4 regions of the Pectobacterium punjabense genome follow, and region 4 is predicted to be linked to each of the others. Evidence: predicted binding sites of a transcription regulator. Region 4 holds the regulator's gene; each other region holds the start of a gene.
What was found. Region 4 encodes PurR, which represses purine synthesis genes. Its sites were predicted from a motif close to CANGCAAACGTTTGCNTG; they were not measured.

Region 1 (4,218 bases), 2.2 Mb from region 4:
CTTTGGTATTCCCAGCATTGGGGGTTGTGGCCGTCAAGGCGGTATCACCACAGAATCAGGGCAGTGCGCTGGCAACCTATACGATATTCCTCGATCTGTCGCTGGGCATCGTCGGGCCAGTGGCGGGCGTACTGATGGGCTACACCGGCATCGCTTCTATTTATCTGGCGGCGGCGCTGCTAGGACTGGCTGGTTTGACGCTGACGTGGCGGCTGACTCAGCGAATCACCAGCGTATAAGAGAATGACAATACAGGCCGTAGACAATCCTAATTCATGAAATGAAAACGGGGATAATGGAATAGAAGAGTAAAGCGTCCGCGCCAAGGATGGCGCGGCTCGAGCGTACATGGATGTATTTACAGCGTCTTTACGATCTATCCATTATCGCCGCTCTGCGTGCTTTGTTATGTCCTTCGAATAGCCACCGAAGTGGCTACTCTCAGACGATAGCGTCGATTATTTCAGCTTCAGCGTGTGGATGATACCTTCCGCTTCGCTCTGCGCCTGTTGCTGATTGCTGGCTGGCAGCGTGATCTGCAAGGTCAGCAGTTGATTTTCCACTTTGCCTAGTACTACTGAGGAATAAGCCTGCTGTCCGCTACTAGTGATAATGCTGTCGAGCTGTTGCAGCTTCTTGCCGTCAACGTCGATGGTTTTGTTGGTGACGACCTGAAGGTTGGCGTCACGCGAGCGCTGATGATTTTCCAGACGCTGTGCCAGCACGGCCAACTCGTCCGTGGTGTCATCGCCAAGAATCACGATGACAGCTTTCTGCCCGTTGTCATTCGCGTAAACGTGCATGTTGTTTGCTTGTGTACCGACTTTACCGCTTTGGTCACTCATATCGGCTGGTAGAGTAAACGCAATTTTACCCTCCAGTAATTCAATGTTCTGGCCCGCGCTGGCTGCGGCGGCAGGTTTATCTTGTGCGCCCGCTTTTGCGGCGTCATCCGTTTTGCCATCACAGGCAGCAAGCAGGCCGACAAGCAGGCCGACACCGAGGTATTTGATTACATTCGACATAGGTTCCCTTTCTCTCGTTTTTTAACAGGTAATCTTTTTAAACAGGTAATAACAGTATGGCACCTTATTCAGATAGCAAAAACAAGCGTTTTGTTGTTGCAAACCATTGTTTGAGCCTGCGTTATTTTTACAAAACGATGAGTGGCTTAAGGAAAAAGGCGGTGTGAATCACCGCCCGATAAGAATTAATGGTGACTGCTGGCGGAGTGATAGTCGGCAGTGCTTTTCTGCTCGCTCAGGCGTTTGAGCACCATGTTCAGCATGACACCGTACATCGGCAGGAAGAACGCCAGACTGATAAGCAGTTTGAAGGCATAATCCACCATCGCAATTTCGACCCAGTTTGCTGCCATGAAAGCATCGGTACTGCGGTAAAACGCGATGAAGAAAAAGGCCAGCGTGTCGCTGAAGTTACCAAACACGGTTGAAACAGCTGGTGCCACCCACCACGCACGATTCTGACGCAGTCGATTGAAAACGTGGACATCCAGAATTTGACCGAGAACATATGCCATGAAGCTGGCGCAGGCGATACGTGCCACGACGATATTCACCTGACTCAGCGCCTCGAATGACTGCCACGATCCCTGATAAAACAGTGACGAAACCAGATAGGAGATCGCCAACGCAGGCACCATGACGGTCAGAATGATACGACGCGCCAGCGGTGCACCGAAAACCCGAACCGTCAGGTCAGTGGCCAGAAAAATAAACGGGAAGGTAAACGCGCCCCAGGTAGTATGAAAACCGAAAATCAATACCGGGAGCTGAACCAGATAATTACTCGACGTAATGATCAGGACATGGAACAACGATAGCCAGATCAGCGCCGTAAGCCGCTGCTGGGGAGTAAAACGATACATAATGTGACCTTTTTGGTTATTGGGGTTAGGGAACCCAAGGAATAACGTGCAGATTTATGCTGCAACGCGGCGGCATAATACGCAATTGCCTCGCTAATGCAATGTCTTTTGCCAGGAAAAGATGGTTGTTTTCTGCGCAAACGTTGTCGTCGCTTGCGTCGGGAAATCCTCAGCGTAAACTAAGGCGGTTTTTTGATTCCAGTACTGAGAATGTTGATGACCGATCCCTTTACCAACCCGGATGAAACCCTTGATGCGCAGGGGTTGCGCTGTCCTGAGCCTGTGATGATGGTACGTAAGACGGTGCGCCAGATGGAAACCGGGCAAACGCTGCTGATTATTGCCGACGATCCGGCCACCACTCGCGATATTCCCGGTTTTTGCGTGTATATGGAGCATGAGCTTCTGGCGCAGGAGACCGAACAGCTTCCCTATCGTTATCTGCTGCGCAAGGGTTAATACTCGTCATACTTCCAGCCGCAGGTACGCGGCGTTACACCGCGCACCGTAGACTGCGATTAGTCCTGTTTTCTCAGCAGCCGCAGCGCGTTGGCGGTGACCAGTGCCGTTGCGCCGGAATCCGCCAGCACGGCGAGCCACAGCCCGGTAATGCCCAGAATACTGGTGACCAGAAATACGGCTTTCAGCCCCAGTGCGATCGTAATGTTCTGACGAATATTATGCTGCGTCGCTCGCGACAGGCTAATCATGGCCGCCAGCCCAGTCAGGCGGCTGTGGGTTAATGCTGCATCGGCGGTTTCCAGCGCCACATCTGTACCGCTTCCCATCGCGATGCCGATGGTTGCGGCTTTCATCGCTGGCGCGTCGTTGATGCCGTCGCCCACCATCGCTACGGGGTGCTGCTTACTCAATTCGCTGACTGCCGTAACTTTATCGGCAGGGAGCAGGCTGGCTCGGTAATCGATCCCCAATGTCGCGGCAATGGCTGCCGCCGCACGGGGATTATCGCCCGTGAGCATGACGCCGCGAATCCCCAACTGCTGTAGGGCATCCAACGCTTCACGCGCATCGTGGCGCAGCGTATCGCTCAACGCCAACAAACCTAGCAGCCTGTCGTCTTCTTGCACTACCACCACGGTTTTCCCTTCGCTTTCCAGCGAATCAACCCGTTGCAACCAGTCAGCATCAAGCAGATTGGGCGTGATGCGAGTTGGGGCGCTGACCTGAATCCGTTTGCCGCCTATCGTACCTTCAACGCCGACACCTGCCAGCGCTTTACGGTTTTCTGCCATCGGCAGAAATGTGCTGCTGGACAACGCATGCTGGACGATGGCTTTGGCAAGCGGATGGTGCGAGCCTGACTCCACTGCGGCGGTTCGCGTTAGCAGCGCCGTTTCGCTAATACCTGTGGCGGGTAACACGTCCGTCACTTGCGGCTTGCCTTCCGTCAGCGTACCCGTCTTATCAAACGCGATGGTCTTGATGCTGCCCAGCGACTCCAGCGCTGCACCGCCTTTAATCAGCGCCCCACGGCGCGTTGCCGCAGCCAGTCCAGACGTAATCGCCGCAGGCGTTGAAATCACCAGTGCACACGGGCAGCCGATTAACAGCAGCGTCAAACCGCGATAAATCCACTCTTGCCACGGCTGTGCCAGCAGCAATGGCGGCACCAAAATCACCAGCAGTGACAGCAGCATGATGGCTGGTGTGTAGTAGCGGCTGAACTTATCAAGGAAGCGTTCTATCGGTGCGCGCCGCTCTTCTGCTTCTTCTATCAGTTGCAGAATGCGGTCGATGGCGCTGTTGCCCGGCTGTGAAACCACACGTAACTGCACAACCCGATCGACGCACAGGCTACCTGCGGCAATTTTTTCACCCGGTGTGCGCTCAACGGGCACCGATTCGCCGGTCAGGGCGCTTTCATCAAAGCTGGCGTCGTTGTTCAATAGCTCCGCATCGGCAGGGAGTCGCCCGCCGGGGGCGACTTCAATGACATCACCGGGGACCAGACTCGCAACAGGGACGAGGCGTCGCTGCCCGTTTCCGACGACCGTTGCGTCTTCAGGAAGCAGCGCCATCAGTGCCGTTACGCCACGCCGGGCGCGGTTTGCCGCGTAAGACTCCAGATATTCGCCCAACATAAACAGCAGCAAAATAACGGTGGCTTCGGTGGTGGCACCAATTAAGAGCGCCCCGATGGAGGCCACGCTCATTAGCGTCTCAATCGCGAAGGGTGTACCCGTACGAATGAGCTGCACCGTTTTTTTCAGGATTGGAATCAGCCCGACAATTGTGGTTGCGATAAACGCGATCTGCCCGCCGCGCTCGCTTAGCAGGGAAAGTCCCCAGCTTGCAGCAGCCAGCAAAGT
Region 2 (4,218 bases), 570 kb from region 4:
CACCCATCGTCGCCAAACAGCAGCAAGAGCGAAATACTGACTCAATCGACCAGTTATGCTATAACAGCGCTCTTGTTGTTCACCGTCTTTTGTGGACAGCACTCTTAATCACTAAGGCTATCTAGGGTTCATTATTATGATTACGCTTCATACCAATCACGGCGATATCGTTATTAATACGTTTGCAGACAAAGCGCCAGTTACCGTAGAAAACTTCCTGAACTACTGCCGCAGCGGTTTTTATGACAACACGATTTTTCACCGTGTCATTAATGGTTTTATGATTCAAGGCGGTGGTTTCGCTCCCGGTATGGATCAAAAAGAAACCAACGCGACAATCAAAAATGAAGCCAACAATGGCCTGAAAAATACGCGTGGCACGCTGGCGATGGCTCGCACTAACGATCCGCACTCTGCAACAGCCCAGTTCTTTATCAACCTCGTTGATAACGATTTCCTGAACTTCCGTTCAGAACGTGCCGATGGCTGGGGCTACTGCGTTTTCGCTGAAGTGACCGACGGTATGGACGTCGTTGATAAAATCAAAGGCGTGGCAACAGGCCGCAGCGGTATGCATCAGGACGTACCGAAAGAAGACGTGGTGATTACCCACGTAACGGTCAGCGAATAATCCGACCTGCATGGCAACGCTGTTCATTGCCGATCTGCATTTAAGCGTTCATGAACCGGCGATTACCGCCGGTTTTCTGCGCTTTTTACGCCAGGACGCCATTCATGCCGATGCGCTGTACATCCTCGGTGACCTGTTCGATGCCTGGATTGGTGACGATGATCCGCAACCGCTGCATGCGACCATCGCCGCTGAGCTGTATGCATTACATCAGCGCGGCATTCCCTGTTATTTCGTGCACGGTAACCGTGATTTTTTGATCGGCAAGCGTTTCGCCCAACAAAGCGGGCTGACACTGCTACCAACAGAAAATATCGTTGACCTCTACGGGCAGAAAATCCTCATTCTGCATGGCGATACCTTGTGCACTGACGATTTGGCCTATCAAAAATTTCGCCGCCGGGTACACAACCCGTTCATTCAGCGGCTGTTCCTGCTCTTACCTTTATCATTACGTGTGAAAATCGCTGCGAAGATGCGGGCAACCAGCCAGCAGAAGAATCAGAAGAAATCGCAGCAGATTATGGATGTGAATCCTGAGCAGGTGATTGGCCGCTTACGGCACTATCAGGTGAAGACGATGATCCACGGGCATACTCACCGGCCAGCCATCCACCAGGTCTCTCTCGGTGATTCTCATGGCCGTCGTGCTGTTCTTGGCGCCTGGCATGAAGAAGGGTCGATGATTAAGGTCACGCCACAAAATATCGAACTGATTTCCTTCCCCTTTTAATACGTTTTCTGCCATTGACTTAACGGCCTCTCACCTAGTTCCCCCTGTATTTCCGCATACGCAACCGTTTTCCTCGCCATAATGGCGTGGTATGCTCTACGCCCTCAACGCCAGACCCTCTCTGTCTGGCCGACGCAATATTGGTTACCCTAAATAATTCGAGTTGCAGGACAAAACGTTAGCGTTTTGAACAACGCACATACGGCTTGAAGTATGACGGGTATACCGCGTCACGAACACGTACAATCATAGGAGCGTCACAGGCATGTCATCCAACGTTGCCCCGGCTAAAATTGCCATCGTCATGGGTTCAAAGAGTGACTGGGCCACTATGCAGTTTGCTGCGGAAATCCTCACCACGCTGAACATTCCTTTTCATACCGAAGTCGTTTCTGCACACCGGACACCAGATAAGCTGTTTAGCTTCGCTGAGCAGGCGGCAAAAAATGGTTTTGATGTGATTATCGCTGGCGCAGGCGGCGCAGCACACCTGCCGGGTATGCTGGCAGCGAAAACGCTGGTTCCCGTGCTCGGCGTACCCGTACAAAGTTCAACGCTGAGCGGTGTAGACAGCCTGTACTCCATCGTCCAAATGCCGCGTGGCATCCCAGTCGGCACGTTGGCAATTGGCAAGGCTGGTGCAGCGAATGCCGCTCTGCTGGCCGCACAAATTCTCGCCCTGCATGATAACGACATCGCCACCCGACTGGCCGACTGGCGCCAGGCGCAAACTGATGATGTGCTGTCTCATCCCGATCCGCGGGAGGAGGCATGAAACCGGTCTGCGTATTAGGCAATGGCCAGTTAGGCAGAATGCTCCGCCAGGCAGGCGAACCGTTAGGGATCGCCGTTTATCCCGTTGGGCTGGATGCAGAGCCGGAGTCGGTGCCGTTTCATAACAGTGTGATTACTGCCGAGATCGAACGCTGGCCGGAAACCGCCCTCACCCGCGAGCTGGCCGAACACACGGCGTTTGCGAACCGCGACATTTTCCCACGCCTGGCCGATCGCCTGACGCAAAAACAGCTGCTGGACTCGCTGAATCTGGCAACCGCCCCCTGGCAGCTGCTGGCCAGCGCCGATGAATGGTCACACGTCTTCTCCTCACTCGGTGAGCTCGCTATCGTTAAACGCCGCGTCGGCGGTTACGACGGCCGTGGACAATGGCGCTTGCGTGACGGCGAACAGCAGACGCTGCCTGCTGATTGCTATGGTGAGTGCATCGTTGAGCAAGGGATTAATTTTTCTGGCGAAGTCTCACTGGTTGGCGCTCGTAATGCACATGGCAAATGCGTGTTCTATCCGCTCACTCATAACCTGCATCAGGATGGCATTCTGCGCACCAGCGTGGCTTTCCCTCAGCCCGATCCGCAGCTGCAACAGCAAGCTGAGCAGATGCTGTCCGCGATTATGAATGCGCTGGGCTATGTTGGCGTGATGGCGATGGAATGCTTTATTGTCGGCGATCGCCTGCTCATTAACGAACTGGCGCCACGCGTACACAATAGCGGACACTGGACGCAAAATGGTGCGTCGATCAGCCAGTTTGAGCTCCACCTGCGTGCCATTCTGGATCTGCCGCTGCCAGTACCGGTCGTCGAAACCCCTTCGGTGATGGTCAATCTGATCGGAACCGATGTAAATATCGACTGGTTGGCGTTGCCGCTGGTGCATCTGCACTGGTATGAGAAGGAGGTTCGTCCTGGCCGCAAAGTAGGACACCTCAATCTACCGTCGTCAGACACCGCACAATTGCAGCACACACTGCAATCGTTGGCTTCTCTATTACCAGAGGAATACCACAGCGGGCTGGCGTGGGCAGAAGAAAAACTGACTGCCTGACGATCGGCGGCTGTTATCCGGCGGATTGCGATCTGCCGGGTAACGCGCAGTAGACTACCGCGCAATGGGATACAAAAGCAGGAACAACATCGACAGTACATCCCTCTAAAAGAGAAAAACCATCATTACGCGTGACATCAGAAAATTTGCGTTTATTATTTCATCTGCTTTTTATTTTATTTATTGTTCATTTTTTATCACTCGATAATTAAATAAAGTATCAATAACGAGCCGTTAAAAATATTTAAAATAAAGTATCAAGATTGATATTTTAATTTACGCGGAAATTTATTAAAATATTTCCCGTCAATTCATTTCTGTGATCGCCTCAATATTATTCGCTGACCACCACGATATAGAATGCCGCCACAAAACAGTATTGACCTACTGACATAATTAGCAACATGTCTCGTTCGTTTTTTAAACTCCGTAACGGCAGCTTGCCGATACTGTAATTTTTATAATCCACATCATGTGGCAATACTCTTGTAACAGAGTATTAATATTTTCACCGAGGAGAGATCAGTATATGAGCACCATTCAAGATAGCAGCCAGGTATTAGAACAGGCTTCAGGATGGCGTAAAAGCGACACTGTCTGGATGCTGGGCCTCTATGGCACAGCCATCGGCGCTGGCGTGTTATTCTTACCTATCAATGCTGGTATTGGTGGGTTAATTCCGTTAATTATCATGGCACTGATTGCCTTCCCGATGACATATTATTCTCACCGTGCCTTATGCCGCTTTGTATTATCCGGCAAGAAAGGTGGCGAAGATATTACCGAAGTCGTTGAAGAACATTTCGGCGTTGGTGCAGGTAAATTAATCACTTTACTTTATTTTTTCGCTATTTATCCGATCTTATTAGTTTATAGCGTTGCTATCACCAATACAGTAGATAGCTTTATTACTCACCAATTGCACTTACCTTCTCCACCGCGTGCCGTGCTGTCATTAATATTGATCCTTGGGTTGATGTTTATTGTCCGTTTCGGTGAAGCGATGATCGTT
Region 3 (4,218 bases), 2.0 Mb from region 4:
CGGAAATTCCATTGACTCTTTAAGAATTCGATATTGTATACCCGTAGATATATCACCAACGTGTCCATTTTCCGCACTACGACTCCAGGCATTACTTGATACATCTTCAATCCGAGTATATGTATAAGGTAAATTAAACCATACACTTAAATTTTCAGTCACACCAAATCGAGGAGACACATAAAGATATAGTTTTTTAACTGAATAACTAGAAACCTGATAAGGACCTTGCAATGGCAGAGATGAGATCGATTTGTATGTCCTATATTTAAATCCAAAATCAACATCCGTCTCACCTGGATTAAGAAGAACAGTATAATCTGACAGGTAACTAATCGGTGCGCTATACTCTTCTTGTTTTTTATCTATTTTTGAAATAACATTTTCTCTATCCCTGACGATATCAAAATCTTTAACATCTTCAAAATTAAAATCGTAACTTACATTATGACGAGTGATTTTTTGTTTGTTATCCGATTTTGTAAGATAGCCAGTGACACGATCACCATTATTTAATGCAACAGTAAACTCATTATCAGTATTAATAAAAACAATGTCTTTTGCAGCTATCCTAATACTAGACTCATAAATGGTTCCAAAAACACAAACACCATTTTTAAAGGAGATAACATGCCCAGAAATGTTATCCCCATTTTTTAACTCGATTGTATCCGCACTAGCTATTGGTCCAATGAAAAATAATGCTGCCGCACCAAAAATTCGCAGAATCATTATCATCACCAACTTGTCACATTAATATTTCTAGTCCATTTAGCCCATCTAAGCGCTGTATTTGACATAGTTCCATCATTGTTTATAACACGATAATATTCTTCAACAATAGGAGCATTAGCATCATTAAACCCTCCATTTTTACTTTTCGAGGCTCGCCATATATCACCTATTACGGTATATTTATTCCCGTTACCAGTATCAGTTATCGTTATCGCACCTTTTTGGAAATACTCACTATTAGGAAAATAATTTTTGTGATCCTCGTCAACACCAAAATTATGTAACATATTTATATAATGGATACCATAAAAAGGTTCCCTTTCAGTAATCGTCAGAAACCCTTCTAAAGGTGCTTTTATCCCAGGATTACCAGCCATATTAAGAGTCGAATATTTAGGGAATTTAATATTTACCCATGGGTTTACATAACCAGATCCTGTTCCTGTCCATGGCTTTTTCGGTGGAAAAAGAGGCGGGTAAATAATACCAGGGATAGGCGTAATTAAACCTTTCCCATGGATATTAGCAAGCTGAGCATCATTTAGTTCAGTGACAACAGCCTGAGCTGCTGTGGAAAAAAATAGCGCCATTAACACTATTTTTACTTTCATATCATCATCCTTGATCATTTTAAATGAAAAATATTTTATTTAGTGCAAAAAGGAGGGGGAAGTCGCTCCCTGCAACTTTAATAAAATGACTATGAATTCATCGAAGCCATTATATATCAAGAAAAATGATTTAATCTAGTTGAAATAAATCATTATCACGGGACTATTTTAATTTAATATAATTAACAAGGTAATTATATTAAATTAGTGTTATAACAAACTCACACAGCATTATTTTTTATTAGAATAAAAATGATGGAATCCATTTTTTATAAGATAAAAAACATATTTAATTTAAAATTACCTTATATAAGGTCGCTATGATTGCCTTTTTCGAGACTATTTTCATCATTAATAATATTCTCACAAAGGGAAAACATCTGTCTGATGGGCTATTTCATAACCTAAAAATCATGTGGACAAACGTTAGCAAACGTTTGCTTTCGACAAAGAGATCATTAAAATGCGCTCTTTGTCGTTTCAGGAACGCCAACTTACATCATGACTACCACCACGGAAACGTCCCAAACCGAAGCCGCTGCCACTCCTCAGCGCAGTGAACTTATCTATCGTCTTGAAGACAGGCCACCGCTGCCGCAAACGCTGTTCGCCGCCAGCCAGCACCTGTTGGCCATGTTTGTTGCTGTGATTACCCCCGCGCTACTGATCTGTCAGGCATTAGGTTTACCCGCTCAGGATACGCAGCGCATCATCAGCATGTCGCTTTTCGCTTCCGGCCTGGCCTCTATTCTCCAAATTAAAACCTGGGGTCCCGTCGGTTCTGGTCTTCTATCTATTCAGGGCACCAGCTTTAACTTCGTGACGCCGCTGATTATGGGTGGGCTGGCGCTGAAGAATGGTGGAGCGGATGTTCCCACGATGATGGCTGCGCTGTTCGGTACGCTGATGGTCGCGTCCTTCACCGAAATCATTCTTTCACGCTTTTTGCATTTAACTCGCCGCATCATCACCCCGCTGGTTTCCGGCATTGTGGTGATGATCATTGGTCTGTCGTTGATTCAGGTCGGCCTGACCTCTATCGGCGGTGGTTATGCCGCGATGGGTAATAACACCTTCGGTGCGCCTAAGAACTTATTGCTGGCAGGTGTGGTGCTGCTGGTGATTATTCTGCTGAACCGCCAGCGTAACCCCTACCTGCGCGTCGCCTCGCTGGTGATTGCCATGGCGGTGGGTTATCTGGGTGCCTGGCTAATGGGTATGCTGCCGGAAAACACATCCTCGCAACACGATACAGCCATCATGGTGCCCACGCCGCTGTATTACGGTTTAGGCTTTGACTGGAATCTGTTGATTCCGCTGATGCTGGTCTTCATGGTCACATCGTTGGAAACCATCGGTGATATCACCGCGACCTCCGACGTTTCCGAGCAGCCCGTCAAAGGCCCACTGTACATGAAACGCTTGAAAGGCGGCGTGCTGGCAAACGGTCTGAACTCTTGCCTGTCCGCTGTATTCAATACCTTCCCGAACTCTTGCTTCGGCCAGAATAACGGCGTCATCCAGCTTACCGGCGTTGCTAGCCGATATGTCGGTTTCGTGGTTTCACTGATGCTGATCGCGCTAGGGCTGTTCCCTGCGGTCAGCGGATTTGTGCAACATATTCCAGAGCCGGTTCTGGGCGGCGCCACTATCGTGATGTTTGGTACGATCGCCGCCTCTGGTGTGCGCATTGTATCGCGTGAACCGCTGAACCGCCGTGCAATCATGATTATTGCACTGTCACTGGCTGTCGGCCTTGGCGTATCACAGCAGCCGTTGATTCTGCAATTCGCACCGGATTGGATTAAAACATTGCTGTCTTCCGGTATTGCCGCTGGCGGCATTACCGCAATCGTACTGAATATGGTCTTCCCACACGAAGAAAAATAGCGCCAGTACGCAATAATTTCTGTTCAATTCATGTAAAAGCGAGCGGTGATGCAACACCGCTCGCTTTTTACTGTCTGTAACAGCATTACCTATTGAGCCTTCAGGGAAATTGCGGCATAAGAACAGTTCTCCCTGACGATTGGCATGGACTGACACGATGAAATTTATCGGGAAATTATTGCTGACCCTACTGCTGCTGGCCTTTTTAGCGCTAGTGGTCGTATATGTATTACTGCAAACCAGTTGGGCGGCAGGCTGGGTGAGTAATTGGGTAAACCAGAACACCGACTACCAGTTATCACTGGGAAAAATCAATCATGGCTGGTCAACAGCCGATCATATCCAACTCACCGATGTCAGTTTTGGTCAGAAAAACCAGCCGCCGACCCTCACCGCAAAGCAGGTCTCAGCCGGGTTTAGCGTGCGTCAAATTACCGATCCGCGCCATTTCGCCAGCCTGGAATTGGAAGGCGGTACGCTGAACCTTTCCCCACAGGCCGCCACGCTCCCTATCGAAGCCGATGTGCTACAACTGCGTACCATGGCACTACAGGCAAAGGACGGTGATTGGCGCCTGAATGGTCAGCAGATCAACGGCGGCATAATGCCGTGGCAGCCCGAAGCGGGTTATCTACTGGGCAAACAAGGGCAGTTCCAGCTCAGCGCCCGTTCGCTTGAGCTCAACGATATTCCTGCCAGTCAGGTATTAGTTCAAGGCGAGATCAACCACAACCAGCTGATTTTGAGCAATTTCGGCGCCGATGTTGCCCAGGGGCAGCTAACAGGCAACGCCAGCCGCGCGGAAGACGGCAGTTGGCAGATCGGTAATCTCCGACTCAGCAATGTCCGTTTGCAAACGCAGAGAACGCCGGAAGCCTTCTGGCAGCCCGTAACCGAACTACCTTCGGTTACGGTTAACCGCTTTGACCTGATTGATGCTCGTATTGAAGGGCCGGGCTGGGCGTTTATCGACCTGGATGTT
Region 4 (4,218 bases):
ACATGTGATGTCGGGCCACATTATGTGTACGGCGGAAGTGGTCAAGATTCAGGTTTCAGAGAACAACCATCAAATTTGGTTCCGTCTGGCAGATGAAGCGCTGATGAAATACGTGCTGCATAAAGGTTTTGTCGGGATTGACGGTATCAGCCTGACGGTGGGCGAGGTGACCCGCGGGCGCTTCTGTGTGCATTTAATTCCAGAAACGCTGAACCGCACAACGTTGGGGCTGAAGCGTTTGGGCAATCGCATCAATATTGAGATCGACCCGCAAACACAGGCCGTGGTGGATACCGTCGAGCGCGTGTTAGCCAGTAAACAGGTGAACGACCTCGGTAAAGAAGAGTAATGCTGCATTCCCTATTTTTTGTAAACCGGACGAGCAACATCGTCCGGTTTTTTCTTTTCTGTTAGCGAGAAACACGCAACCCGCCGTCTATTCCATCCCTGCTGAAGACGATCTGCCAGAGCTGAAGCTCTCTTGCTCTGAATGCTCCGGCACACGCATTCAAATAGTAGCTGAACATCCGACGAAAACGTTCAGAGTAGTGTGTGGCAAGCTGCGGCCATCCTTGTTGAAAGCGCGTATGCCATGCCATTAATGTGCGATCGTAATCAACACCGAAATTGTGCCAATCTTCCATCACCATGTCAGGCTCACTCGCCTGCGCAATGTGCACAACGGATGGAATGCAGCCGTTGGGGAAGATGTATTTATGAATCCAGGGATCGAGGCGTGAATCGGTTGAATTAGCACCGATAGTATGCAGCAGGAACAGCCCATTGGGCTTTAGGCTGCGGCGTACAATACGAAAGTAGTTATCATAGTTGCGTGGCCCTACGTGTTCAAACATACCTACTGACACCGCGCGGTCAAAGTGCCGATCGAGATCGCGGTAATCCTGTAGTTTGATGATGACATCCAGTCCCAGGCAGCGCTGTTGTGCCAGCGTCTGCTGTTTTCGGGAAATGGTGATACCGTAAACGGAAACCCCGTAGCGACGCGCCGCGAACTCAGCAAGCCCGCCCCAGCCACAGCCGATATCCAGCAGTGTCATGCCGGGTTTAAGCTGGAGTTTTTCACAAATCATCGTGAGTTTATCTTCCTGCGCGTGTTCCAGCGTTTGTGCCTGTTTCCAGTAGGCACAGGAATATTGCATGTAAGGGTCCAACATGAGGGAAAAAAGGTCATTACCCAGATCGTAATGCAATTCGCCGACGACTCGAGAGCGTCGGCGGGATTGCAAATTCGTGATGCGGGCAGTGGCGATTCGCATAAGATCGTGCAAACGGCGAGGGAGTGTGTCCTTTAGCCCTGCACGTAGGACAAGATGGAAAAACATATCCAGCCGTTCACACTCCCACCATCCGTCCATATAGCTCTCCCCTAATCCCAGCGAACCTTCCCGCAAGACGCGTTTAAAAAAACCAGGGTGGTTAACGCAGATATCAAAAGGGCGAGTGCCGTTAATAGTGATACCCGCCGTATTCAACCTGTCTTGCATGATTTTCAACCAGGGCGTGGTATGGCTATGCTGCTCTTTCGCATAAGGTGTACCCATCATGTCTCCTAAATTTTTCACGTGTGAAAGTATGGAAAAACATACCTGGACAGCACTTACCGCAGATGATGTACCAGCTGTCACCAGAGAAAAAGGAAGAAGAAATGCGCTAATAAGCAGGTAGTTAATGCGCTTATAGGCAAGAAGAACGCGTATCCGCTTACGTGCGGCTATCGCTATTCTGGGTTTTATCAGTGAAAGTGAAACGCAGTTTTCAGTTTAAATCTGCTTCAGCCAGCACACAAGGAAATTGGCTGAAGCAGACAAGGAAAGCGGGTGGGAATAAGAAAAATCGGTCTATGTTGAGTCGCCGAGGTTAGCGGCGGTAATCGAGGAACGGGCCGTCGGCAACTGAGCGACGTTCAATCAGCGTTGGGTGCACTTCAATGACGTGTGCATCTTCCCGCTTACTGGTAATGCGATCCAGCAGCATCGCGAAAGCGGACTGTCCCAGACGCTCCTTTGGCTGGTGGATGGTGGTCAGCGCAGGCGTAAAGAAACGCGCGTGGCGCACGTTGTCATAACCGATCACCGAAATATCCTGTGGCACGCGCAAACCCAGTTCGTCAGCCGCACAAATAGCACCCATTGCCATGATATCGCCGCCGCAGAATACGGCCGTTGGCCGCTGTTTCTGTGCGAGGATCTGATGCATGGCTTTGTAGCCGGATTCCGGTTCGAAATCGCCCCGCACGACCCATTCGTCGCGTACGGTAATGTCGGCTTCTTTTAAGGCTTTTAAAAAGCCAAGGTAGCGCCCGTTACCCGTGTTGCGCTCTTGTATTCCGGGGATGGCACCAATATCCCGATGGCCGCGTTCAATCAGATAGCGGCCTGCCATATAGCCGCCCTCAAAGGCGTTATCGATGATGGTATCGGTGAAATCGCTGTGCATTTGGCCCCAGTCCATGACGACCATGGGAATGCTGCGATAATCTTCCAGCATGCCCAATAACTCTGGCGGGTACTCGGCACACATCACAAGCAGACCGTCGACGCGTTTTTGCGCCAGCATCGAGAGATAAGCGCGTTGTTTGCCGATATCGTTATGAGAATTACACAGTACCAGCGTGTAGCCTTTGGCATAACAGCTGTTTTCGACCGCTTCAATGATCTCGGCGAAATAGGGCGCTTCGCTGGATGTAGCCAGCAAGCCGATAGATTTGGTGTGATTAACTTTGAGGCTGCGGGCGACGGCGCTAGGCGAATAGTGCAATTCCTTGATTGCTGCCCTGACGGCTGCCTTAGTCTCTTCGGCGACGAAACGTGTTTTATTGATCACGTGCGATACGGTTGTGGTGGAAACGCCAGCACGTTTTGCCACATCTTTAATCGTTGCCATCTAAAAATGACTCCTGAACTTACCTGTTACAGACGTAAGTATATTGTTAATCGTTTGCCTACGTTTAAAGTTCTTCTTCTAAGCTAAAAAACAGGATTTCAGAAGGAGAATGCCGAATGTTATACCGAAGGGATCTGGCTTGACGTTTTTCGACTGGCACGCAGCGCTTTCATAAACAGCGGATTGTGTCCGATTTATCATGAAAGTGAAAGGGCTAATTTATACTATTAGTGATGCATCCGTCGGAGATTTTTCGCTAGAATTATGAAAGAATCGTAATAACCCTATTATTTGTAGCTTTAACTGTCTACGTGGGTTCGGCTGTGAATGATGGTGTCTTTTTTTTCAGATGAAGTTTCAGATGAAATTTGTTTGCTAATAAGGAGTGGTTTATGGATACAGATCTGAAGATGTCTTTGCTGACAACGGTTGGCTCGTTGGCTGTGATCATCGCGTTTAGTTTCATTGCGGTGTTGAACTAACCTTCAGTGCTTTTTGCGCAGGTTAGGTATTCAGACAGGTTTATTGCACAAAACGTGTCTGAATACGCTTCTGTTCGGCGTGCTATCGCTTAACGAATGGTCTGTGGCGTCACCACGCGACGCGCCCCAACATAGTGCTCCTGCCAATAATCTTCACTTAGCTTGCTGATACGAATATCTGAACCTGTACGCGGTGACTGGATAAATTTGCCTTCCCCCAGATACACCCCGACGTGATCGGCAGCCCCACGATTGTTGATGCGGAAAAAGACCAGGTCGCCACTTTCCAGCTCACTCTTTTTAATCGGCGCGGCATCACGCAGATGGTACATTTCGTTCGCGGTACGAGGGATTTGGATCTTAACGACGTCTTTATAGGCGTAATAGACCAGCCCGCTACAGTCGAAACCAGTAAAAGGAGACGATCCGCCCCAGTGGTAAGGTTTACCGATCTGGCTCATCAGTTTATTCATTGCGGTCGTTTTGGCGTGTTGATAGCGTTTTTTATGCGCTGCGCTCAGTGTCATGCCCTTTTCTGTGGGCGCTGGATTTTTATCCACTTTTCCTTTGAGTGCTGTCTTCTTCAGCCCGGTTTTGACTCTGGCCTGTGCAATGGTCTGCCTGTCGTCTTCAGGCTTCAGCTTTTTAAGGTTTTTTTTCACTAGCGCAGGTGTGCTGCTTTGCGTCCGGGATGGCTTCTTTTCTACCGGTTTGTTAGCCGTACGGGGTTTGGATTTATTGCTGACGGTGGCAGGTTCTGGCTTTTTGCTTTTGATTGGCGCTGGTGACTTAGCATTACCCTTTGTTTGACGGCTTTTCTTATTCGTTTCTT

Region 1: the regulator PurR is predicted to act here: its motif matches at 2,022-2,039, upstream of tusA (sulfurtransferase TusA).
Region 2: the regulator PurR is predicted to act here: its motif matches at 1,422-1,439, upstream of purE (5-(carboxyamino)imidazole ribonucleotide mutase).
Region 3: the regulator PurR is predicted to act here: its motif matches at 1,773-1,790, upstream of E2566_RS21235 (nucleobase:cation symporter-2 family protein).

The regions. Positions count from the first base shown of each region.
Region 1 covers NZ_CP038498.1:99,419-103,636, forward strand. Annotated here, with positions in the region: gene E2566_RS00430 (MFS transporter) at 1-239, shown strand, start outside; gene E2566_RS00435 (DcrB family lipoprotein) at 459-1,025, opposite strand; gene E2566_RS00440 (7-cyano-7-deazaguanine/7-aminomethyl-7-deazaguanine transporter) at 1,211-1,888, opposite strand; gene tusA (sulfurtransferase TusA) at 2,105-2,347, shown strand; gene E2566_RS00450 (zinc/cadmium/mercury/lead-transporting ATPase) at 2,407-4,218, opposite strand, start outside.
Region 2 covers NZ_CP038498.1:3,298,189-3,302,406, forward strand. Annotated here, with positions in the region: gene ppiB (peptidylprolyl isomerase B) at 137-631, shown strand; gene lpxH (UDP-2,3-diacylglucosamine diphosphatase) at 642-1,364, shown strand; gene purE (5-(carboxyamino)imidazole ribonucleotide mutase) at 1,630-2,139, shown strand; gene purK (5-(carboxyamino)imidazole ribonucleotide synthase) at 2,136-3,206, shown strand; gene E2566_RS15045 (HAAAP family serine/threonine permease) at 3,736-4,218, shown strand, end outside.
Region 3 covers NZ_CP038498.1:4,692,160-4,696,377, forward strand. Annotated here, with positions in the region: gene E2566_RS21225 (transporter) at 1-732, opposite strand, end outside; gene E2566_RS21230 (hypothetical protein) at 738-1,346, opposite strand; gene E2566_RS21235 (nucleobase:cation symporter-2 family protein) at 1,848-3,236, shown strand; gene E2566_RS21240 (AsmA family protein) at 3,394-4,218, shown strand, end outside.
Region 4 covers NZ_CP038498.1:2,726,716-2,730,933, reverse strand. Annotated here, with positions in the region: gene E2566_RS12290 (riboflavin synthase subunit alpha) at 1-349, shown strand, start outside; gene cfa (cyclopropane fatty acyl phospholipid synthase) at 411-1,562, opposite strand; gene purR (HTH-type transcriptional repressor PurR) at 1,879-2,904, opposite strand; gene cydH (cytochrome bd-I oxidase subunit CydH) at 3,297-3,386, shown strand; gene E2566_RS12270 (C40 family peptidase) at 3,476-4,218, opposite strand, start outside.